2 regions of the Streptomyces sp. NPDC056734 genome follow, and region 1 is predicted to be linked to the other one. Evidence: predicted binding sites of a transcription regulator. Region 1 holds the regulator's gene; the other holds the start of a gene.

Region 1 (12,076 bases):
GTCATGGACTACCTGGTCAAGCAGTTCCAGTCCGGCCACGGCGTGGATCTGTCCAAGGACAAGATGGCCCTCCAGCGGCTTCGCGAGGCCGCCGAGAAGGCCAAGATCGAGCTGTCCTCGTCCACCGAGACCTCGATCAACCTCCCGTACATCACGGCCTCCGCCGAGGGCCCCCTGCACCTCGACGAGAAGCTGACCCGCGCCCAGTTCCAGCAGCTGACCGCGGATCTGCTGGAGCGCTGCAAGACCCCGTTCCACAATGTGATCCGGGACGCCGGCATCCAGCTCGGTGAGATCGACCACGTGGTCCTGGTCGGCGGCTCCACGCGTATGCCCGCCGTCGCCGAGCTGGTCAAGGAGCTGACCGGCGGACGCGAGGCCAACAAGGGCGTGAACCCGGACGAGGTCGTCGCCATCGGCGCCGCCCTCCAGGCCGGTGTCCTCAAGGGCGAGGTCAAGGACGTCCTGCTGCTCGACGTCACCCCGCTGTCCCTCGGTATCGAGACCAAGGGCGGCATCATGACCAAGCTGATCGAGCGGAACACGACGATCCCGACCAAGCGGTCCGAGATCTTCACCACCGCCGAGGACAACCAGCCGTCGGTGCAGATCCAGGTCTACCAGGGCGAGCGCGAGATCGCGGCGTACAACAAGAAGCTCGGGATGTTCGAGCTGACCGGTCTGCCCCCGGCGCCGCGCGGCGTCCCGCAGATCGAGGTCGCGTTCGACATCGACGCCAACGGCATCATGCACGTGACCGCGAAGGACCTGGGCACGGGCAAGGAGCAGAAGATGACCGTCACCGGCGGCTCCTCGCTGCCGCGCGACGAGGTCGACCGGATGCGTCAGGAGGCCGAGCAGTACGCGGAGGAGGACCACCGCCGCCGCGAGGCCGCCGAGACCCGTAACCAGGGCGAGCAGCTCGTCTACCAGACGGAGAAGTTCCTCAAGGACAACGAGGACAAGGTCCCCGGCGAGATCAAGACCGAGGTCGAGGAGTCCGTCGCCGAGCTGAAGGAGAAGCTCAAGGGCGAGGACCCCGCCGAGATCCGTACGGCCACCGAGAAGGTCGCCGCCGTCTCCCAGAAGCTCGGCCAGGCCATGTACGCGGACGCCCAGTCCGCGCAGGCCGCGGGCGGCGCCACCGCCGGTGACACGCCGAAGGCCGACGACGACGTGGTGGACGCGGAGATCGTGGACGACGAGCGCAAGGACGGTGCGGCGTGACCGAGGAGACCCCGGGCTTCGAGGAGAAGCCCGACGTCCCCTCCGGCGCGACCCCCGACGACGCCGAGCCGAAGCCCGCCCCCGAGGAGGGGGCGGCTCCGGCCGGGGACGGGACCGGCACAGCCGGTCTGGTGGCCCAGCTGGACCAGGTGCGTACGGCGCTCGGTGAGCGCACGGCGGACCTCCAGCGGCTCCAGGCCGAGTACCAGAACTACCGCCGCCGGGTCGAGCGGGACCGGATCGCCGTCAAGGAGATCGCGATCGCGAACCTTCTGACCGAGCTGCTCCCGGTGCTCGACGACATCGGCCGGGCGCGGGAGCACGGCGAGCTGGTCGGCGGTTTCAAGTCGGTCGCGGAGTCGCTGGAGACGGTGGCGGCCAAGATGGGCCTCCAGCAGTTCGGCAAGGAGGGCGAGCCCTTCGACCCGACGATCCACGAGGCCCTGATGCACTCGTACGCGCCCGATGTCACGGAGACGACGTGCGTCGCGATCCTCCAGCCGGGGTATCGCATCGGCGAGCGCACCATCCGTCCCGCGCGGGTGGCGGTCGCCGAGCCGCAGCCGGGCGCGCAGACGGTCAAGGGATCCGACGCCGAGTCCGCCGACGCCGATGCCGCCGACAACAAGGAGAGCGGTGGCCCGGACGAGGGCTGACGCGACGAGGAAGCCCGCGATGCCGGGCACACCGAGGAAGACGGGCAGGACGGGCACGACGGGCGGGTCAGGCGGGACAGGCAGGACGGGGAAGGAGGGACGTCGGGGATGAGTACGAAGGACTACATCGAGAAGGACTTCTACAAGGTCCTCGGCGTCCCGAAGGACGCCACCGAGGCCGAGATCAAGAAGGCGTACCGCAAGCTGGCCCGGGAGTACCACCCGGACGCCAACAAGGGCAACGCCAAGGCCGAGGAGCGGTTCAAGGAGATCTCCGAGGCGAATGACGTCCTCGGTGACCCCAAGAAGCGCAAGGAGTACGACGACGCCCGCGCGCTGTTCGGCAACGGCGGCTTCCGCCCCGGACCGGGCGGCGGCCAGGGCAACTTCAACTTCGACCTCGGCGATCTCTTCGGCGGCGGCCAGCCCCAGGGCGGCAGCGGGGGCGGCGGCTTCGGCGGCGGGCTCGGCGATGTCTTCGGCGGCCTGTTCAACCGCGGCGGGGCCGGACCGGGGACCCGGGTCCAGCCCCGGCGCGGCCAGGACATCGATTCCGAGGTCACCCTCAGCTTCACCGAGGCGATCGAGGGCGCGACGGTCCCGCTCAGGATGTCCTCGCAGGCCCCCTGCAAGGCCTGCTCGGGCACCGGCGACGCGAACGGCACACCGCGGGTGTGCCCGACCTGCGTCGGCACCGGGCAGGTGGCGCGCGGCTCGGGCGGCGGGTTCTCGCTGACCGACCCGTGCCCCGACTGCAAGGGCCGCGGCCTGATCGCGGAGAACCCCTGCGAGGTCTGCAAGGGCAGCGGCCGGGCCAAGTCCTCGCGCACCATGCAGGTCCGTATCCCGGCCGGGGTCCATGACGGCCAGCGGATCCGGCTGCGCGGCAAGGGCGGGCCGGGCGAGCGCGGCGGCCCGGCGGGCGATCTGTATGTGGTCGTCCATGTCGGCGAGCACCCGGTGTTCGGCCGCAAGGACGACAACCTCACCGTCTCCGTCCCCGTGACCTTCACGGAGGCGGCGCTCGGCGGCGAGGTGCGGGTCCCGACGCTGGGCGGTCCGCCGGTCACCCTGAAGCTGCCCCCCGGCACACCCAACGGCCGTACGATGCGGGCCCGGGGCAAGGGCGCGGTCCGTAAGGACGGCAGCCGCGGCGACTTGCTGGTGACCGTCGAAGTGAGTGTCCCCAAGGACCTTTCGGGGAAGGCTCGTGACGCGCTGGAGGCGTATCGCGAGGCGACCGCGGGTGAGGATCCGCGGGCGGAGCTGTTCCAGGCCGCGAAGGGAGCTTGATCGAGATGGACGGCCGTCGTCCCCGTCAGCGCGGGGGAATTCCCGAAATGACCGAGGAGACCCCGGTCTACGTCATCTCGGTGGCGGCCCAGCTCTCCGGTCTGCACCCGCAGACACTGCGTCAGTACGACCGTATGGGCCTGGTCTCCCCGGACCGCACCGCGGGCCGGGGCCGGCGCTACTCGGTCCGGGACATCGAACTGCTCCGCCAGGTGCAGCAGTTGTCGCAGGCCGAGGGCATCAACCTGGCCGGGATCAAGCGGATCATCGAGCTGGAGAACCAGGTCGCCGCGCTCCAGGCCCGCGTCGCCGAGCTGGAGTCCGCCGTCGACGGGGCCGCCGCGGCGATGCGCCAGCGCGAGGCGCAGGTGCACGCGTCGTACCGCCGCGATCTGGTGCCGTACCAGGAGGTGCAGCAGACCAGCGCGCTGGTGGTGTGGCGGCCGAAGCGGCAGCAGCCGGACTGACCGGCCGGTTCCATGAACGGCCAAGGGCCGGGAGGGCGGAACAGCCCCTCCCGGCCCTTACTCGTGTCCACCTCGGCGGCCTCCGGAAGCGCCCCGTAAACGGAAGGCGATATTGCCATCTCGTTAACTCGTATCGCTTGACGTCTCCAGCGCTTGACGCGTTGGCTCTTCAGTCATTCGGGTTGTGCACCGCCACCCGCGTCCCATCCGCACATGAAGTGAGAACCAAATGGCTCGTATCGCCCGCTCCGTGGCCACGTCCTCGCTGATCCTCTCGCTCGCCGGCTGCGGCGTCCTGGGCGCGACGGGGGACGCCGGCGACGCCACCCCGACCAAGGGCGACGACCTCACGATCGGACTGCTGCTCCCGGAGAAGGCGAACACGCGCTACGACCGGTTCGACCACCCCATCTTCGAGCGGAAGGTCGCGGATCTCACCGACAACAAGGGCAAGGTCGAGTACGCCAACGCCGACGCGGACGCGGCACTCCAGCAGACCCAGCTCCAGCAGATGATCGACAACGCTGTCGACGCGATCGTGCTGGACGCGGTCGACGCCAAGGGCATCGCGGGCGAGGTCCAGAAGGCGAAGGACGCGGGCATCCCGGTCATCGCCTACGACCGGCTGGCCGAGGGCCCGATCGACGCGTACATCTCCTTCGACAACGAACTCGTGGGCGAGGTGCAGGGCCGCACCCTGCTGGAGGCGCTGGGCAGCGATGTCTCCACCTCCGACCGGATCGTGATGATGAACGGCTCGCCGACCGACCCCAACGCCGGCCAGTTCAAGCAGGGCGCGCTGGACGAGCTGGAGGGCCAGGTCACGATCGCCGAGTCGTACGACACCAAGGACTGGAAGCCGGAGAACGCCGAGGCGAACATGGCCGCCGCGATCAAGGAGATCGGCGCGGACAACATCGCCGGGGTGCTCGCCGCGAACGACGGCATGGCGGGCGGGGTCATCAAGGCGCTGGCGGCGGCCGGGGTCACCGAACTGCCGCCGATCACCGGGCAGGACGCCGAACTGGTGGCCGTGCAGCGGATTCTCACCGGCGAGCAGTTCATGAGCGTATACAAGTCCTATCCGCAGGAGGCCGAGGCCGCCGCCGAGATGGCGGTGGCCCGGGTGCAGGGCAGGGACATCCAGTTCGACGCGCTGACCCGGGACCGGGTGGACAGCCCGACGCACGAGGACATCCCGTCGCAGCTGGTGACGGTGGTGGCGCTGACGGCGGAGAACATCAAGGACACCGTGGTCGCCGACGAGATCTACCAGGTGTCGGACATCTGTACGGCCGACTACGAGGAGGCCTGCGCGGCGGCGGGCCTGACGTAGGGCCTCTCGGCCGGATCACGCCGGATCCGCGGGCGCCGGGATCCGTGCCGGGCGATCACCCCGGCGGGAGAACGGCCACCGCACGGGGCGCTCCCGGCTGCGGAACGGGTCTCGTCCCGCGTCGGCCCCGGGTATGCGGGGGTGTTCCGATCGACCCGCGCGGTCCGGTCGAGGGCTACGCGTCGGCCCCGCGTATGCGGGGATGTTCCGCGGGAGCAGGGGGCCGAGGACATTTCTCGGCTGTTGGCCCCGCCCGTGCGGGGGTGTTCCGCAGGCGTCCGCCCTGCTGTCGCTGCGCAACGCGTCGGGCTCCGCCCCTGCCGGGAAACGGGCCTGGTCCTGTGCCGGCCATCACCCCGGCGGGAGAACGGCCACCGCACGGGGCGCTCCCGGCTGCGGAAGGGGTCTCGTCCCGTGTCGGTCCCGGGTATGCGGGGTGTTCCGTGGGCGCAGGAGGCCGAGGACATTTCCCGGCTGTCGGGCCCGCCCGTGCGGGGGTGTTCCACAGGCGTCCGCCGTGCTGTCGCTGCGCAGCGCGTCGGGCCTCGCCCTGCCGGGAAACGGGCCTGGACCCGTGCCGGGCACACCCCGGTGGGAGTACGGCCACCGCATGGGGCGCTCCCGGCCGCGGAACGGGTCTCGTCCCGTGTCGGCCCTGGGTATGCGGGGGTGTTCCACAGGCGTCCGCCTCGCTGTCGCTGCGCAACGCGTCGGCCCCCGCCCCCGCCGGGAAGCGGGCCTGGTCCCGCGTCGCCCCCCGCCCCCGCCGGGAAACGGTCCGCCCTCCGGGAAACGGCCCCCGGGAAACGGCCCGCCCCGCCCGGAAACGGCCTCGCGCCGCGCAGGCTCCGCCCCCTCGCGTACGTCACTCACACCCGCCGCAAGTCCCGTACACCGTCGTCATCTTGTTGTGTGCGAAGGTGCGGGGGACGGGGGAAAGCGGTGCAGAACGGCGGGATCTTGTGGCGCCGTTCCGAAGAGCCGTGTTGCGGAGCAGGTCCGGGCCGCGCATAGTTGCGGGGCCGAAGGGGCTCGTCGGTGCCGGCCTCCCGGGTGTGGCCGGGGCCCGTCGGCGGACCGCGCCGACGACACGGAGAGGCTGGGACCGGGGGTGGAATGGGCGATGGCCGGGCACGGAAGGGAGCATCCCCACGGTGCCGACCGACTGTGCGAGGCCGGTGACCGCGTGTACTCCCGGGCCGTACGGCGCGGCCGGGTGCCGCGCGGCGACGCCGGGCCGGTGCCCTGTCTGCTGGAGCTGGCCCTGCTGCACCCGGACCCCGATGACATGGACTGGCTGGTCCCCACGGCCCCGCAGGAGGTCATGACCCGGCTGCTGCGCGGGGTCTACGACGAGGTCAGCGCGGGCCAGCGGCGGGTGGGCGCGGCGGTCGCCGCCGTCGAGTGGTACGCGGGCCTGGGCGGCCCGGCCCCGGCCTCGGCGCCGGGTGAGGGCACCGCGATCCGGGTGCTGGACGGCCCCGCCCGCATCCAGGCGGCGCTGGACGAGGCGACGGAGGCGTGCACGACGCAGGTGCTCACGGTCCAGCCGGGCGGCATCCGCCGGGAGCACGAACTGTCCGAGGGCCTGCACCGGGCGCTGGCGCTGCGCGGTCGCGGCGTGCGCATGCGCGACCTGTACAACCATGTCGCCCGGCACGGCCAGGGACTGCTGAACTACCTCGAACTGATGGGCGAGGCGGTCGAGGCCCGGACGCTGGACGAGGTGATCGACCGGCTGATCCTGTTCGACCGCACGGTGGCGTTCATCCCGGCGAACGCGGACCGCACGATGGCCCTGGAACTGCGCCACCCCGGCCTGGTGGAGTACCTGGTGACCGTCTTCGAGCGCCTGTGGCGGCTGGCGATCCCGCTGACCGCCCCGCTCCCCGACACCGGCATCGAGGGCATCTCGCACCGCGAGCAGTCCATCGCCGCGCTGCTGGCGGAGGGCCACCAGGACGCGGTGATCGCGGAACGCCTGGGCATCAGCGTCCGTACCTGCCGCGCGCACATCGCCCGTCTCTCGGAGACCCTGGGCGCCGCCAGCCGTACCCAGCTGGGGGTGCGCATAGCCCAGGTGGGGCTGGACAGTCCCGCCTCCGCCCCGGCCGGGCTCACCCTTCCCGGTCAGGGTCGAGAATCCCCGACCGCGCGATGAGATAGCCGAGCTGCGCCCGGCTCTCGCTGCCGAGGGTGGCGGCGAGCTTGGCGATGTGGACGCGGGCGGTGCGGATGTTCATGCCGAGGCGTTCGGCGATGACGGCGTCCGTCAGGCCGTCGACGAGCAGCCGCGCTATGGCGTGCTGGCGATGGGTGACGCCGTTGAGGGCGGGCTGCCGGACGGCCTGCGGGTACATCGGGGTGGCGAGGTGCCACAGGCGGTCGAAGGTGGTTGCCAGGAAGGTCACGAGGGCGGGGACCCGGATCTCCAGGGCGAGGGTGCGGTCCGGGTTCGCGGGGAGGAAGGCGACCTCGCGGTCGAGGATGATGAGGCGCTCGGTCACCTCGTCCAGCGTGCGGGCCTCCACATCGCCGGACAGCTGCTCGTAGCGTCCGGCCGTGATCGGGACGTACCGCAGGGTGTGCTGGTAGAGGGTGCGGATCCGGGCGCCGCGGTCGAGGAGTTCCTGGTCGCGCCGGATGGCTTCGGCGTGGCTCTCCACCGGCTTGCCGACCAGGCCGTTGTGCGGCTGGACGCAGAGCATCTCCTCGGTGGTGGCGGCCATGGCCCGGGCTATCGCGTCGTTGATCACGCGCAGTCCGCTCAGTGCCGAGACGCCCGGGTCCGCCGGGGGCCCGGCGCGGCCGCCGATCCCTATCAGCGGTTCGAGCAGCTGGGTCAGCCGCGTCTCGCGCAGGCGCTCGTCGGCGACCCGCAGCGCGGAGGCGCGCAGGAAGTGCTGGAGCGCGAGCGCCGGGGACACGGGCTCCAGCCGGTCCAGGTCGGTGAGCGCCGGGACCAGCAGCCCGGTGTCCACCAGACAGGGCACCTGGGCGGCCGTCGCGCCGGCCACCGACCCTTCGCGCAGGGCCAGTTCGTAGAGGGCGAGGCCGGCGGGGCACAGGTCCTCCACACCGTGCTCGGGGTGGGGTGCGGCGGTCACTCGATTGCACCCTCCTGGCGGGTCCCCGGCCCGGCGGCCGGGCGGTTCACCGCCCTCAACGCTGCTGGTCCTTGTCCAGAATCCCGGACTGCGCGATGAGATAGCCGAGTTGGGCCCGGCTGCCGCTGCCCAGCGCGGTCGCCAGCTTGGCGATGTGGGCGCGGCAGGTGCGGACGTTCATCCCGAGGCGGCGGGCTATCGCCTCGTCGACATGGCCCTCCACCAGGAGCTTGGCGATGGAGTGCTGGATGTCGGTGATGCCGTCGGGGGCGGTCTCGTACGGGGCGCCGGCGCTCAGCGGGACCGCCCGGTCCCACATGAACTCGAAGACCTTGATCAGGTAGTTGACCAGGCCGGGGTGGCGCAGTTCGAGGGCCACCTGCCGGTCGTCGCGGATCGGGATGAACGCGACCGTCTCGTCGCAGATGATGAGGCGCTCGACCAGTTCGTCGATGGTGCGGTATTCCGCCTTGCCGTCGGCGAACTGGTCGGTGTAGGCGATGCGTTCGGGGCTGTGGCGCGCGGTGTGCTGGTAGAGCGTGCGGATGCGGACCCCGCGCTCGATGAGCGTGCGGTCCCGCTCCAGCCCCTCGATCAGCCGGTTCTCCGGGCGGCGGCCACGATTCGGCTGGATCGTGAGCATCTCGTTCTGGCACTGGGCGGTTGCCAGGTCGAGCGCCGAATTGATCCGGTCCAGCCCTTCCAGCACGGTGATGGAGTGGGTGGGGGCGACCTCCCGGGCGCTCAGTGCCATGAACGGCTCGAACGCGTCCGCCAGCTCGATGGTCAGCCGCCGCCGCTCGGTGATCTCCCGTTCGAGCGAAGTGAGCCGCTGGGCCAGGGCGATCGACGGGGCGATGGGCACCAGCCAGTTCGGGTCGTCGGGGTCGGGGTGGAGGAGGGCGTACTCCATGAGGCAGGGAGCGGTCTCCACCTCCGTACGGGCGACGCGTCCTGTACGCAGAGCGTTGGCATAAACGCGGCCACCTTCTGCACACAGCTCGGTCACCGCGTGGGGATGTGTCGCTTTCATCCCATTCGAAACCAAATTTCCACCCCCCAGGGTCCTGAACGTGCAGGAACATGATGCACCGATTGTGTGGCCATGACGTGCCTGAATGAGCCATCGTCTTATCCGACGGGGGAAGAGGGGACCTTCAAGTGAGGACGAAGCCGACTATGCGTAAGAGAATGCTTCGCTCGATGCTTGTCGCCGCCTTGTCCGCCGTCCTGGCCTTCGGTGCGCTGAGTGGCCTCGCTGGTGGGAAGAGTGGCGACAATGAGGCGGGCAGTGTTCAGTCGCGGGGGGCTGTAGCCATCGGAACGGATCTTGTGACCGCTCCGGTCGGTATGAATGACAGCGTCTGGGATTGACATGACTACACCACCCGATGACCGCTCCTTCCGCCGAGAAATGGCCACGGCCTACCGCTCGGGCTGGCACTTCATCGATCTGGTCACCGCGCTCCCCCACAGTGGTGACTCGTTGATGGTGACGGTCTTCGGTGAGCCCGTGGTGGTGACCCGGGACGAGGACGGGGACGTGCGCGCCTATCGATGTCTGCGCCGGCCCCGGGGCGCGCCGCAGCCCGTGCGGTGTGCCATCCGGTACGGAATGATCTTCGTCAATCTGGACCAGCGAGACCATCAGCTGGCGGAGCCCACGCCCGCCGCGCAACGAACCATCTCAGCCACCCCCCGCAGTGCCTGACGCGATTCCCCCGTCGTAACAGATCGCTCAGGTGCTTCCCCCCGGCAGCGGCGTCACCGTGACCTGAACACGGTGACGCCGCTGTCGTTTGCGGGGACATTTCCGGGTATCGCCCGATCCTGGGCGTGGCTGAAAATGGCGGGTCTCAGCCCCGGCCCATCGCTCGCGTCACTGTGATCTCAATCACCACACGCGTGGGATTCACCGACGGGGTCCGGTAACGCTCGGCGTAGCGCTGCTCCGCCTCCGCCACGTGCTCAGGCTCCGCCCGGACCACCGCCCGCCCCTCCAGGGTCGCCCAGCGCCGGCCGTCCACCTGGCAGACCGCGACCCGGGCGCCCCCCTCCCCGGCCGCCGCCACATGCCGCGCCTTCGCGGTCGCCCGGTCCGTGATCACCCGGGCCAGCCGCGCCTGTGGGTCGTAGGTGACCCCGACCGGGACGACATGCGGGGTGCCGTCGGGACGGATCGTGGTCATCGTGCACACATGCCGTTCACGCCAGAAGCTGAGGTACGGCGCGTCGGGCGCCCCGGGGTCCTGCGGATACGAAGCCATGGCCGGAAGGTAACCCCCGGGACCTCCCCCCGTTTGCCTTGAGTGGAATAGACTCAACTTTATGTACGCTGGATGAGTCAGATGAGTCAGATGAGTCAGCGGAATCATCTGAAGTGGACGAGCCAGGCAGGGACGCCGAGGAGGAGACAGCGAACGTGGACGCCGAGCTGACCAACCGGAGCCGGGACGCGATCAACGCGGCCGGCCAGCGGGCCGTGACCGAGGGGAACCCGGATCTCACCCCCGCGCACCTGCTGCTGGCTCTGCTCCAGGGGCGGGAGAACGAGAATGTGACGGACCTCCTGGTCGCCGTCGAGGCCGATCAGGCCGTCGTACGGGCCGGGGCGGAGAAAGCCGTCGCCGCGCTGCCCGGCGTGACCGGGTCCACGGTCGCGCCCCCGCAGCCCAACCGTGAGCTGCTCGCGGTGATCGCCGACGCGCAGGGCCGCGCCCGGGAGCTGGGCGACGAGTATCTGTCCACCGAGCATCTGCTGATCGGGATCGCCGGGAAGGGCGGCCGGGCCGGCGAGGTGCTGACCCGCGCCGGCGCCACGCCGAAGAAGCTGCTGGAGGCGTTCCGCGCGGCGCGCGGCGGGCGCCGGGTCACCACCGCCGACCCCGAGGGCTCGTACAAGGCCCTGGAGAAGTTCGGCACGGACTTCACCGCCGCCGCCCGCGAGGGCAAGCTGGACCCGGTCATCGGCCGGGACCAGGAGATCCGCCGGGTCGTGCAGGTGCTGTCCCGCCGGACCAAGAACAACCCCGTGCTGATCGGTGAGCCCGGCGTCGGAAAGACCGCCGTGGTCGAGGGGCTCGCCCAGCGGATCGTCAAGGGCGATGTGCCCGAGTCCCTCAAGGAGAAGCGGCTGGTCGCGCTGGACCTGGGCGCGATGGTCGCCGGGGCCAAGTACCGGGGCGAGTTCGAGGAGCGCCTCAAGACCGTCCTCGCCGAGATCAAGGGCTCGGACGGGCAGATCATCACCTTCATCGACGAACTGCACACGGTCGTCGGCGCGGGCGCGGGCGGCGACTCCGCCATGGACGCGGGCAACATGCTCAAGCCCATGCTCGCGCGCGGTGAGCTGCGTATGGTCGGCGCGACCACGCTCGACGAGTACCGCGAGCGGATCGAGAAGGACCCGGCGCTGGAGCGCCGCTTCCAGCAGGTGCTGGTCGCCGAGCCGTCCGTCGAGGACTCCATCGCCATCCTGCGCGGCCTCAAGGGCCGCTACGAGGCCCACCACAAGGTGCAGATCGCGGACAGCGCGCTGGTCGCCGCCGCCACCCTGTCCGACCGGTACATCACCTCGCGCTTCCTGCCCGACAAGGCCATCGACCTGGTGGACGAGGCCGCCTCCCGGCTGCGGATGGAGATCGACTCCTCGCCCCTGGAGATCGACGAACTCCAGCGGGCCGTCGACCGGCTGCGCATGGAGGAGCTGGCGCTCAGCAAGGAGACCGACGCGGCCTCCCGGGACCGCCTGGACAAACTGCGCCGCGACCTCGCCGACAAGGAGGAGGAGCTGCGCGGCCTCAATGCCCGCTGGGAGAAGGAGAAGCAGTCCCTCAACCGGGTCGGCGAGCTGAAGGAGAAGCTGGACGAACTGCGCGGCCAGGCCGAGCGGGCCCAGCGCGACGGCGACTTCGACACCGCCAGCAAGCTGCTGTACGGCGAGATCCCGGGCGTCGAGCGCGACCTGGAGGCCGCGTCCGAGGCCGAGGA
Region 2 (12,076 bases), on a different contig from region 1:
GGCGAAGTAGTCGAGGTCTCCGACCGCCGCGCCGTGGATGACGAGCTGGCCGCCGCGCTGGACGAAGATGTCCATCCAGCCGGCCATCTTGACCCGCTGGTCGACGGACTGGGCGTAGCCGTCGAGGCGGCCGACCCAGTCGATGATCCGCTGGGTGGGGCCGGGGTCGTGCGAGCCGGGGGCGGCGACGGAGACACCGAGGCCCTCGATGCGCGGGGCCTGGGACTCCCAGAAGTTCAGCTCAAGATCGCGCTCGTGCTGGAGCGCCGTATGAAACATGCACTGCGTCGACATGACCCGGCCGGACCGGATCTCGTCCGCGGTCCGGTTGGACATCAATGTCACCTCGTACCCGTGGGACTGGAGGCCGAGGGCGAGCTGGAGGCCGGACTGTCCGGCTCCGACGACGAGTATCTTCCGCATACGGCTGCTGGCTCCCTGGGTCGGGCCTATGGGGTAGGCCGGTCTACTCGGGTGTTTCGTCGAGCGCGTGGCCGACGAGCGCCAGAAGGGTCTCGATCACGGAGATCCGGCGCCGCGCGTCCATGATCATTACAGGGATGTGTGAGGGGATCGTCAACGCCTCCCGCACATCATCCGGTTCGAAACGCTCGCTGGCGTCGAAGTGGTTGACCGCGACGATGTAGGGCAGCCCGCAGCTCTCGAAGTAGTCCAGGGCCGGGAAGCAGTCCTTGAGGCGGCGGGTGTCGGCCATCACGACGGCGCCGACCGCGCCGCGCACCAGGTCGTCCCACATGAACCAGAACCGCTGCTGGCCGGGGGTGCCGAAGAGATACAGCACCAGATCGTCGTCCAGGGTGATCCGGCCGTAGTCCATGGCCACCGTGGTGGTCAGCTTGCCGGGCGTGGCGGTGAGATCGTCGGTCTCCTCGCTCGCCTCGGTCATCAGCGCCTCGGTCAGCAGCGGAGGGATCTCCGAGACCGCGGTGACCAGGGTGGTCTTGCCGACCCCGAACCCCCCGGCCACCACGATCTTGGTGGCGATGGGGGCACGGGTGCGGTCGGTCTCCCAGGACCGCAGAGGGCCGTCCTCTTCGAGGAGCGGAGCGACGCCCGAGGCGGCGTCAGAGACGACGGAGTCCACTCAGCACCCTTTCCAGCAACGCGCGCTCCGGCCGGCCCGCGCCATGGCCGGTGCCGGTTCCGTACACACGGATCTTCCCCTGGTCCGCGAGGTCGCTGAGCAGCACCCGGACCACGCCCAGGGGCATCTTCAGCAGCGCGGCGATCTCGGCCACCGTACGCATCCGGCGGCACAGTTCGACGATGGCCCGCATCTCCGGCATCACCCCGGCCAGGGAGCCCTTGGTGAGTTCCTTGCGTTCCTCGCCCGCCTCCAGCGCTTCGGTGGTGGCCACGAACGTCTCGACCAGCAGGACATGGCCGAAGCGGGTCCGGCCGCCGGTGAGCGAGTAGGGCCGGACGCGGGCGGCTTTGCGGTCGCCGCCGCGCACCGGGAGTTTCTCGTGCCCGCCGTCACTCATCGCTCACGCTCCGCCAGCTGGGGCCTGGCCCCGGACCCGGAACCGGACCCAGGATCGGATCCAGAATCGGACTCGGACTCGGACTCGGATTCCAGGGATTTACGCAGCTCGCTGCGGAGTTCAGGGGTCAGCACATGTCCGGCGCGGCCCACGAAGAGCGCCATGTGGTACGCCACCACGCTCATGTCGCAGCTCGCCGAGCCGTGCACGCCGAGCAGCGAGCCATCGCTGATCGACATGATGAACACACTGCCCTCGGCCAACGCGATCATGGTGTGCTTCACCCCGCCGAAGTCCAGCACCTTGGCCGCGCCGATGGTGAGGCTGCCGATGCCGGACACGATGGTGGCGAGATCGGCGGAGGAGCCGCGTGGCCCGCTGGGGCGCTCCTCCCTCGCCTCCCGCGCTTCCGCGTTTCTCCCGGGGTCGGACGAGAGCAGCAGCAACCCGTCGGAGGAGACCACAGCGACGGAGAGGATGCCGGGCACCTCCTCGACGAGGTTGGTCAGCAGCCAGTGCAGATTACGGGCCTCACTGCTCAGTCCGAACGTACTGGGCGCGGTCAACTGCTTGCCTCCTCGACGGTGCCCCCCGTGAATTCTTCGGCCTCTGTGTGTCCTGCGTCGGATCCCGCGTCGGCTGTCCGGGTACGGGCCGTCTGCTCGGCGATCTCCACCGTCACGTCCCGGTGCCCGGCCTCGGCCCCCTTGCGGAACCCGCCGAGCCGCCGCCGCAGCGCCTCCGCGTCGACGGAGCCGCCGCGCGGCCGGGGCGCGGCCTGCGGGACGGTGATCCTGGGGGTGCGCTTCGGCAACCCCTTGTCGGTGACGGGCTCCTCGGCAGCGCCCGGTTCGCCATGGGGCCGCACATCGGGCGCGCGCTCGTGGGTGTCGGGCCCGATGGCATAGGGATCGGACGCGGGCGCCGGTGCCGCGTGCTCCTCCAGCGGCTCGGGCGCCAGCAGCTCCATCGTGGTCTCGGCGGCGGGACTGGGCTCCCGCACCACCTTGCGCACCGGCAGCGGCGCGGGCACGACGGGCTCCGGCACGGACTCCCGCACCCGCTCCCGCTCGTGCTGCCGTACGTGCTCCCCTACGAGGTCGTCGGCGACCGGCACGGTGTCCGCGACCGGCACGATGTCCGGTACGGCGGTGTCCTGGACCGCGGATTCCGGTACGGCGGATTCCGGTACGGCGGTGTCCTGGACGGCGGATTCCGGTGCGGCCGTGTCCTGGACGGCGGCTTCCGGGTCGCCGGTCTCCGGTGCGTCCGGCACGGCGGTGGCCGGAGTGGCCGTGTCCGGGGTGGCCGTGTCCGGGGTGGCCGTGTCCGGGGTGTCTGAGGTGACTGAGGCGTCCAGGGTGGGCGGCTCGTCCCGTACGGGTTCCAGCTCGTCCGGGGTCGCGGCGGCCACCGCCTGTTCCGCGAGGGCGACCAGCGGGTCACGGGACTCGGAGCGGCGGCCGTGCAGGACGTTGGAGTTGGCCTCGGCGTCGGCGCCGGGGAGGGTGAAGGTCCCGCTGGCGTCGGCGGAGGGCGCCGGGGCGGGGACGGCGGCCGGGCGCGGATCGGCGAGCAGCGTCCTGGGCAGCACCACGACGACGGCGATCCCGCCCTGCTTCTGCTCCCGCAGCTGGACCCGCACCTGGTGGCGGTGGGCGAGCCGGGCCACCACGTACAGGCCGAGCCCGAGACCGTCGTCGCCCTCCTGCTCGTAGGGCGAGTCCGGGTCGAACTCGCTGAGCCGGGTGTTGAGCCGGACCATCCGCTCCTCGGTCATGCCGATGCCCTCGTCCTGCACGGAGAGCATCACCTCGCCGCTCTCCAGCAGCCAGCCGGAGACCTCGACGGGCACCTCGGGCGGGGAGAACGCGGTGGCGTTCTCCATGAGTTCGGCCAGCAGATGGGAGAGGTCGTCGGCGGCGAACCCCGCGACATGCGCGTGCGGCGGCAGCGCGGCGATGCGGATCCGGTCGTAGCGCTCGATCTCACTGACGGCGGCGCGGACGACATCGACGAGCGGGACCGGTCCGGCGCTGTGCTGGACATGCTCGGTACCGGCCAGCACCAGGAGGTTCTCGCTGTGCCGGCGCATGACGGTGGCGAAGTGGTCCAGCTTGAAGAGGGTGGCGAGCCGGTCGGGGTCGTCCTCGCGGTCCTCCAGGCCCTCGATGACGGTGAGCTGACGCTCCACCAGGCCGAGGGTGCGCAGCGAGAGGTTGACGAAGGTGGAGCCGATGGTGCCGCGCAACCGCTCCAGGGCGGTGGCGGAGTCGGCGAGTTCGCCGCGCAGTTCCTCACGGGCGTCGGCCATCCGCTGCCGCTGGGCGACCAGGTGCTTGCGGTCGGACTCCAGGGTGGCGATCCGCTCGTGCAGCGTGACGGCCTGCGCGTGCAGGGTGTTGACGGACCGGACGACCTGCGCGAACTCGTCGTTGCGGCCGGTGAACTTCACCGCTTCCGCGGCGCGCGGGTCACCGGCCTCGGCGAGCCGGGCGGAACCGAGGCGCAGCACCGCGAGCGGGCGGGTGAGGGTGCGGGCCATGGCGGTGGCGATACCGACGGCGAGCAGCAGCAGCGCGCCGAGCGCGGCGATCCGGATCTCCAGCGCGGTGACATCGTCGTCGCGCAGGGCCTCCAGATCGGTGGTCCGGCGTTCGTAGAGGGCGGACTCCACGCCGCGCATCAGCTCGATCCGGGCCGACAGGGCGGCGTCCAGCTCGTCGGCGGCGGTGGACAGCTCGCCTTCGCTGAGCGTGGGCTGGTCGGTGAGGTCGGCCAGGAACGCGTCGGCGGAGTTGACCTCGCTGCCGGTGAGGGTGGAGTCGTAGGAGGTCTTGGCGCTTTCGGTGGCGCTGTCGTGGAAGCCGGCGAGGGCCGCGTCGGAGCGCAGCCGGGCCTGCTGGGCGGCGGCGGTGAGCGCGTCACGGACCTCGGTGTCCTCGTCGGAGGACACGGTGGTCTCGATGGGCAGACCGGTGTAGGGGTCGTAGGTGGTCTCGGTGGTGGTGGGGACGCTGAGCGCGGCCAGCAGCAGGCCCCGGGTGGCGGCGGCCTGCTGGACGGCGGTGTCGAGTTCGGCGAGGGCGTAGGCGCCGGACCCGGCCCGTGGGGGCAGGTTCTCGGCCAGGTCCTCGGCGAGCCGGTGGAGTCCGTCGATGGCGTCGGAGTACGCCTGGTGCGCTTCGATGGCGGTGTTCTTGCCGGTGAGCGCGGTGCGGCGGACACCGGCGATGGTGTCCAGGTCCTCGCGCAGCGCGGCCGGGGTGCCGGGGTCGGCGCGCAGTTCGGCGACCTGGCGGTCCACGCGGACGCTGTGCTGCTCGGAGGGCGCCATGGACTCGTCGCGGCCGGCGGCGACGAAGGAGGTGACCTCGTCGCGCTCGTCGGCGAGCGAGTGGGCCAGGGTGAGGGCGTTCTGGGTCGTCGTGGCCAGCGTCACCAGGTCCTGCGTGTCGCTCAGCTGGCCGGAGGCGGCGAGCACCGAGGGGGTGCCCGCGCCGGCGACGGCCGCGGCGACCACGGCCACCGCGATGATCAGCCGGTTGCGTACATGGGTGGGCCGCCCGCGTCCGACGGCCGGGCCGGCCGGGCCCGCGGATCCCCCGGCGATGGTGCCGGGCGGGTGCTCCTGACCTCCTGTGGGGGCCGTCCGCTTGCCTGCGCGCCGAAGCCGCTTCTTCTGCACCGGTGCTCGCATTCCTGACTCGCTGTACCCAAAGGGCCGGGTGACGTTCGGCCGGGTGACGTTCCGTCAATTCGGTGCAACTGGTGTGACCTCACCCGGTTTCGGTGACCGACCCTCCCAGTGCCGCTGGATGGTGGTCGCGCATCATCGGACCCGCCACCCGAAGGAGTGAACATCGGAGGGGAGTTGGCGGGCAAGTTCCTCCGGCCTGTGCGCAGGGGTGGGTCCCGCGCCCCAGTTGGACGTGCGGGACGCACTTTGACAGGATTCGCCGTCACCAGTTCCCGGATCACCGCATTTACTCGCAAACCCGGCGGCTGACCTGCGCCGCCGTGCCGTCCGGGCAGGCGTTGTCGCCCATTCGCGCAGGTTGTGAAGGCGTGGTGCAGACTGACGGAATGCGTACGGAACTGGTATCGGAGCCCGGCGAGCGGGCGCGGCCCAACGAGGACTTCGCGAGTGTCGGACTACCCGCCCACGGACAGGGCGGTTCGCTCGTGGTGCTCGACGGGGTGACACCACCGCCGGACGGGACGGGGTGCGTGCACTCCGTCCCCTGGTACGCCGCGCGCCTGGGCGGGGCATTGACCGAGCTGACCGTTTCGCTCACTGATGTCCCCCTTGCGGAAGCGCTGTCGCTCGCCATCGCGCGTACCGCTTCAGCACACGCCGAAACCTGTGACCTTTCTCACCCTCGCACCCCACAGGCAACGGTCGTCACCGTCCGCTGGTCCGCCACGGAGATCGAATACCTGGTGCTCTCCGACTCGGCGCTGCTGCTGGAATCGCCCGATGGCCTGGTCACCCCGGTCCTCGACGACCGGCTCGACCGGGTGCCCCGGTCCACCCTGACCTCGGCGGCGGCGACCGACGCCACTCTCCGTAACAAGGAGGGCGGCTTCTTCACGGCCGCCGCGGATCCCTCGGTGGCGGCCCGCGCGGTGACGGGGACGCTCCCGCGCTCCGGGGTCCGCTCGCTGGCCGCCCTCACCGACGGCGCGACCCGCTGGACGGAGACGTTCCGCGAGGGCGACTGGACGGACCTGTTCCTCCACGTCCGCAAGAACGGCCCCCAGTCCCTGATCGACCAGGTACGGGCACGGGAACGGGCCGACGCGGAGGAACGGGTGTATCTGCGGCGGAGCAAGACGCATGACGATGCGACGGTGGTTTTCGTGGAGTTCTGAGGGGAGCCCTGAGGGGAGCCCTGTAGGGCGGGGTCTCCTTCTCCGCCTACTTCTCCATGCCCCGGTTCAGCTGCTGGAGGAGCCTCGCCAGTTCGGACACCTCGTGGCGGTCCCAGTGGGCGAGCTTGCTGACATAGCGGGCGCGGCGGGCCTCACGGACGCGGCCGACGCGGCTGCGGCCCTCGTCGGTGAGATGGACCAGCCAGGCGCGGCCGTCCGCCGGGTCGGGCTCGCGGGCGATCAGGCCGAGGTCTTCGAGGGCACGCAGCTGGCGGGACATGGTGGCCTTGCCGACGCCGATGTACCCGGCAAGGTCGGTGGCCCGCTGCCGCCCGCACTCGTCCAGCCGCACCAGCAGCCCGTACGCGGACGACTCCAGGTCGGGGTGGACCTCGCGGGCCATCTCACCCTGGTTGGCCCGCGCCCGGCGCATGAACATCGTCAGCTCGCGCTCCAGATCCAGGAATTCCCGATGCACGACCGGATCCGACCGCTGCTCCGACCGCTGCCCCGACCCCTGCTCCGACCGCTGGTCCGCCCCCTGCCCTGACCGCTGGTCCGACCGCTGCTCCGCGCTCTGGTCCACACCACTCGGTGCCGGGCCCGGTTCGCCCCGATGCCCCTCGCCGTTTCCGTCCTCGTGCACGTCAGCACCCCTGCCCGGTTTCCGGTCCATGAAAGTTTCCGCCAGGAGCTGTCTTCTCCGCAGCTCCGTCAGTATTTCGCAGGCACGGACCGGCGGCAGCCTCCGACCCCTCTTCGGACGAGGGCCCGGGGTCTCCCTCACGGGACCCCGGGCCCTGCCCGACCGGCCGCGTCCGTCACGCCGCGACCGGGACCTCCGGCGCCGCCCCGTTGGTGGCGGGTGCGAGCGCCAGCTCCAGGACCTGGCGGACATCGGTCACGGCGTGGACGTCGAGCTTGTCCAGCACCTCGGCCGGGACGTCGTCCAGGTCCGCTTCGTTGCGCTTGGGGATGACGACGGTGGTCACCCCGGCTCGGTGCGCGGCGAGCAGCTTCTGCTTCACGCCGCCGATCGGCAGCACCCGCCCGGTCAGCGAGACCTCACCGGTCATCGCCACGTCCGTACGGACCTGCCGACCGGAGAGCAGCGAGGCCAGCGCGGTCGTCATGGTGACACCGGCGCTCGGGCCGTCCTTGGGGACCGCGCCCGCCGGGAAGTGGATGTGCACGCCCCGGTCCTTGAGGTCGCCGACCGGCAGTTCCAGCTCGGCCCCGTGGGAGCGCAGGAAGGACAGGGCGATCTGCGCGCTCTCCTTCATCACATCACCGAGCTGCCCGGTGAGCGTCAGACCCGCCGCGCCCGTCTCCGGGTCGGCCAGCGACGCCTCCACGAAGAGGACGTCACCGCCCGCTCCGGTGACCGCGAGGCCGGTGGCCACGCCCGGCACCGCCGTGCGCCGCTCGGCCGGGTCCTGGGCGGACTCGGGCACATGGTGCGGCCGTCCGATCAGGGCGCGCAGGTCGGCGTCCAGGACGGTGAACGGCAGCTTCCGCTCGCCCAGTTCGTGCTGGGCCGCGACCTTGCGCAGCAGCCGGGCGACCGACCGCTCCAGGTTGCGCACCCCGGCCTCGCGCGTGTACTCGCCGGCCAGCTTGCGCAGGGCGCTCTCGTCGATGGTCACCTCGTCCCTGTCGAGCCCCGCCCGCTCCAGCTGGCGCGGGAGCAGGTGGTCACGGGCGATGACGACCTTCTCGTCCTCGGTGTAGCCGTCGAGGCGGACCAGCTCCATACGGTCGAGCAGGGCCTCCGGGATGGCTTCGAGCACGTTGGCGGTGGCCAGGAAGACCACGTCGGACAGGTCCAGCTCGACCTCCAGGTAGTGGTCCCTGAAGGTGTGGTTCTGGGCCGGGTCCAGGACTTCGAGCAGGGCGGCGGCCGGGTCGCCCCGGTAGTCGGAGCCGACCTTGTCGATCTCGTCCAGCAGCACCACCGGGTTCATGGACCCGGCCTCCTTGATGGCCCGCACGATCCGGCCGGGCAGCGCGCCGACGTACGTACGCCGGTGGCCGCGGATCTCGGCCTCGTCCCGGACGCCGCCGAGGGCGACCCGGACGAACTTGCGCCCCATGGCGTGCGCGACGGACTCGCCGAGCGACGTCTTGCCGACACCGGGCGGGCCGACCAGCGCCAGCACGGCACCGCCGCGCCGCCCGCCGACGATCCCGAGGCCCCGCTCGCCGCGCCGCTTGCGCACGGCCAGGTACTCGGTGATCCGCTCCTTCACGTCCTCCAGACCGGAGTGCTCGGCGTCCAGGATGCCCTTGGCACCCTGTATGTCGTACGCGTCCTCGGTGCGCTCGCTCCAGGGCAGCTCCAGGACGGTGTCCAGCCAGGTACGGATCCAGGAGCCCTCCGGGGACTGGTCGCTGGACCGCTCCAGCTTGTCGACCTCCTTGAGGGCGGCCTCGCGCACCTTCTCGGGCAGATCGGCGGCCTCGACGCGCGAGCGGTAGTCGTCGGACTCCTCGCCCGAGTCCTTGCCGTTGTCGCCGTTCAGCTCGCGCAGCTCCTTGCGTACGGCCTCCAGCTGGCGCCGCAGCAGGAACTCGCGCTGCTGCTTGTCGACGCCCTCCTGGACGTCCTTGGCGATGGTCTCGGCGACATCCTGCTCGGCGAGGTGGTCACGCAGCTGCTGGGCGGCCAGCTTCAGCCGGGCGACCGGGTCACCGGTCTCCAGCAGTTCGATCTTCTGTTCGACAGTCAGGAACGGCGAGTATCCGGAGTTGTCGGCCAGCGCGGACAGATCGTCGATGGCCTGCACCCGGTCCACCACCTGCCAGGCACCGCGCTTGCGGAGCCAGCTGGTGGCCAGCGCCTTGTACTCCTTCACCAGTTCGGCGGCCTGCCCCGGCAGCGGGTCCGGCACGCTCTCGTCGATACGCGTGCCCTCGACCCACAGGGCCGCGCCCGGCCCGGTCGTCCCGGCGCCGATCTTCACGCGGCCACGCCCCCGGATCAGCGCGCCCGGGTCGCCGTCGGCCAGCCGGCCGACCTGCTCGACCGTGCCGAGCACGCCCGTCGTCGCGTACACCCCGTCGATCCGCGGCACCAGGAGCACCCTGGGCTTGCCCGGCTCCGACCGCGCGGCGGCCTGGGCGGCCTCCACGGCGGCGCGTACGTCTGTGTCATTCAGGTCCAGCGGGACCACCATCCCGGGCAGCACGACCTCGTCGTCGAGCGGCAGCACGGGCAGGGCGAGCGGGGTGGACGCCCCGAAGCCGGCGGACTCAGCAGCCATGATCTCCCCTTCGGCAGTCAAGTTGAGCTATGCCGACTCAATGCTCGTGAGCCCCCCATTGTTCCCCGACGGCTGTTCGCTCTGAGCGATCACCCCATCACAAGCCCGTGACGAGCCAGAACACCGAAAGGGGCGAGGGGATTCCGACACCCGCGCAACGTGTCCCACGGGCCGGCGAAGCCGCAGACCGAGCCATGGCGCTGGACCATCGCCGTCGGCCTCCCGGACCACGGCATGCCCGCGGCGCCACGAACGACGCCGGGGGTGAACGAGGAGACGGTCCGCAAGGTGGCTGGGGCGATGCTGGGCCACGGGGTGTGGATGAAGGTATTCGACACCGCCGAGCGGGCCGGGCCGGGCTTTGGCCGGGTGCCGGGCCTGGCCGGGGCCGGGGCCGGGGCCGGGGCCGGGGCCGGGATCAGGCTGACGGACCGACCCCGAGCCCGCCCACCTGACATCCCGACGACCACCGGACCTCAAGCCCATACCCCCGCCCACCAGGGCTACCGGCTGCGCGCGCGGACGCAAGGCGGGTCCCGGCCGAGGCCGAGGCGGGGGTGACGGACGGAGTCGCGGCGGGGGTGACGGACAGGAAGACGGACCCGGTGACCCACGTGGCGACCACAGCGCCCGCCGGCTCCTCCGCCCCGCGCGGCCAGCTCGCCACAACCGGCGTCACCCACCCTGGTCGACCAGACAAAGACCTCCGCCGACCACCGCCACCGGGGGCCTGCGCAGGGCCGTCATGCGCACCCCGCACCGCGCGGCGGCCGACCGGAACGCCCGCACGGCCGTCCTCGGTGGCACCCCGGAGGGCCAGGCGCCCCCTGACCAGCGCGAAGCACCTCGGCGAGGACAGTAAGGACACTGAGGACAGCAGGGACGGCATTGTCAGTGCCGCCTCCTAGGCTCCGCCCATGGGAATGACCGGAGAATACGTACGTCTGACCGCCGCCGAACTCGACCGGGCGCTCGGCGACCCCGAGTGGGCCCGGGACCGGGTCGGCGAGCTGGCCGAGGCGGCGGACGCCGAGGAGAGACCCGTACCGGAGCCGCGGCTGCACAGCACGGAGAAGACCTGGCACGCGCTGGACTTCCTGCTGCGCCGCCGGGCGTTCCCCGTCGACATCGTGTTCGGCGAGGAGGACCTCCCCGGGGCGGCGGAGTGGGGCCACGGACCGCCCCGCTACCTCACCCCCGACCGGGTCCGGCAGGCCGCCGAGGCCCTCGCCGCCCTCACCCCCGAGGCCCTGGACAAGGGCGTGAACCCGGCGGACCTCACCGCGGCCGAGATCTACCCCCACATCTGGGAGCGCGGCGACACGCTGGACTGGGTGACCGCGGAGTACCAGGAACTGGCCCGCTTCTTCCGGATCGCCGCCCGCTATCGGCAGGCCGTCGTCATATGGATCGGCTGACCTGTCGGCACCTGACCGCTGTTCGAGCATCCGTACGTCCGTCCGGTGCGGGCCGAAGGGACCGGCGGGGCGGGTGAGTTCAGCGCGCTCGGCAGGGCCGCTCAGGTGCGGCGAGGCAGTCGCCGACCGGGGCGGGGCGGATCTGGCGGTGCCGGGAGCGGGTACGCCGTTCGAACAGCGGGACGGGCCGTCGAGGCGCTTCGCCTCGCAAGCCCCCTCGCCTGTCCCGAGGAGGAGTTGGCCGAGATTGTGCCGTTGTCGGACTCCGTGCCCGCCCTGGCCTGCGTCCCTCCGGAACGGGCCGCCGTAGTCGCGGAGATCGCCGAGCGGGGCGCCGCGCCGATGGCCGGTTTCGACGCCCCGAGACGCGGCCCCGCCGGACACGGCGTTCGGCCGGATGTCCGGATATACCGAACGGCACGGCGGGTTCGGTGCCTCCGCACAGGGCGTGACCGGGAGCCGTGCCGGGCGCCGCTCCCCGGCCGCTCCCCGCCCGGCCCCGCGCTCACTCCGCCCCCGGCAGCCCCGGCCACGTTCACCGTCCGTCAACACCGTGTGCGAAATTCCGTCGGGTGGACGTCAGGAGGCTGACAGGATGAATGGATGGCCGCCTCTTCCGTCCCTCCCAGCCATCCCGCCTTCGCCGGCCGCCCGCAAGTCCTGGACCGGCGTGAGGGTCCCTACGGCGAGGTCGTGCTGCGCAGGCACGGCGAGTTGCTCCAGATCATCGCCAACGGCTGTTTCCTGATGGACACCTCGGACGGCCGCTCCGAGCGGCTGCTGATCGACGCGGCGCTCTCCGCGCTGGCCGGGCGGACCGCGCCCGGCGTCCTCATCGGCGGGCTCGGCGTCGGGTTCTCGCTCGCACACGCCGCCGCCGATCCCCGCTGGGGCCGGATCACCGTCGTGGAGCGCGAACCGGCCGTCATCGACTGGCATCGCGCGGGCCCCCTCGCCGAGTTCACCCGCGAGGCCCTCGCCGACCCGCGCACCGAGATCGTCCAGGCGGATCTGG

Evidence for each region. The regulator HspR, encoded in region 1, represses chaperone genes until heat shock. The targets are predictions, from matches to a motif close to TTGAGNNNNNNNNNCTCAA.
Region 2: the regulator HspR is predicted to act here: its motif matches at 9,666-9,684, upstream of lon (endopeptidase La).

Annotation. Positions count from the first base shown of each region.
Region 1 covers NZ_JBHTZD010000006.1:223,123-235,198, forward strand. The annotation lists gene dnaK (molecular chaperone DnaK) at 1-1,227, shown strand, start outside; gene grpE (nucleotide exchange factor GrpE) at 1,224-1,883, shown strand; gene dnaJ (molecular chaperone DnaJ) at 1,992-3,176, shown strand; gene ACFRFC_RS11360 (heat shock protein transcriptional repressor HspR) at 3,182-3,643, shown strand; gene ACFRFC_RS11365 (substrate-binding domain-containing protein) at 3,873-4,979, shown strand; gene ACFRFC_RS11370 (LuxR C-terminal-related transcriptional regulator) at 6,103-7,140, shown strand; gene ACFRFC_RS11375 (helix-turn-helix transcriptional regulator) at 7,097-8,086, opposite strand; gene ACFRFC_RS11380 (helix-turn-helix transcriptional regulator) at 8,142-9,119, opposite strand; gene ACFRFC_RS11385 (hypothetical protein) at 9,462-9,797, shown strand; gene ACFRFC_RS11390 (pyridoxamine 5'-phosphate oxidase family protein) at 9,943-10,353, opposite strand; gene clpB (ATP-dependent chaperone ClpB) at 10,509-12,076, shown strand, end outside.
Region 2 covers NZ_JBHTZD010000042.1:2,948-15,023, reverse strand. The annotation lists gene ACFRFC_RS36920 (styrene monooxygenase/indole monooxygenase family protein) at 1-423, opposite strand, end outside; gene ACFRFC_RS36915 (ATP/GTP-binding protein) at 467-1,105, opposite strand; gene ACFRFC_RS36910 (DUF742 domain-containing protein) at 1,086-1,505, opposite strand; gene ACFRFC_RS36905 (roadblock/LC7 domain-containing protein) at 1,502-2,071, opposite strand; gene ACFRFC_RS36900 (nitrate- and nitrite sensing domain-containing protein) at 2,068-5,193, opposite strand; gene ACFRFC_RS36895 (hypothetical protein) at 5,592-6,380, shown strand; gene ACFRFC_RS36890 (MarR family winged helix-turn-helix transcriptional regulator) at 6,427-6,819, opposite strand; gene lon (endopeptidase La) at 7,202-9,643, opposite strand; gene ACFRFC_RS36880 (YfbM family protein) at 10,561-11,061, shown strand; gene ACFRFC_RS36875 (spermidine synthase) at 11,665-12,076, shown strand, end outside.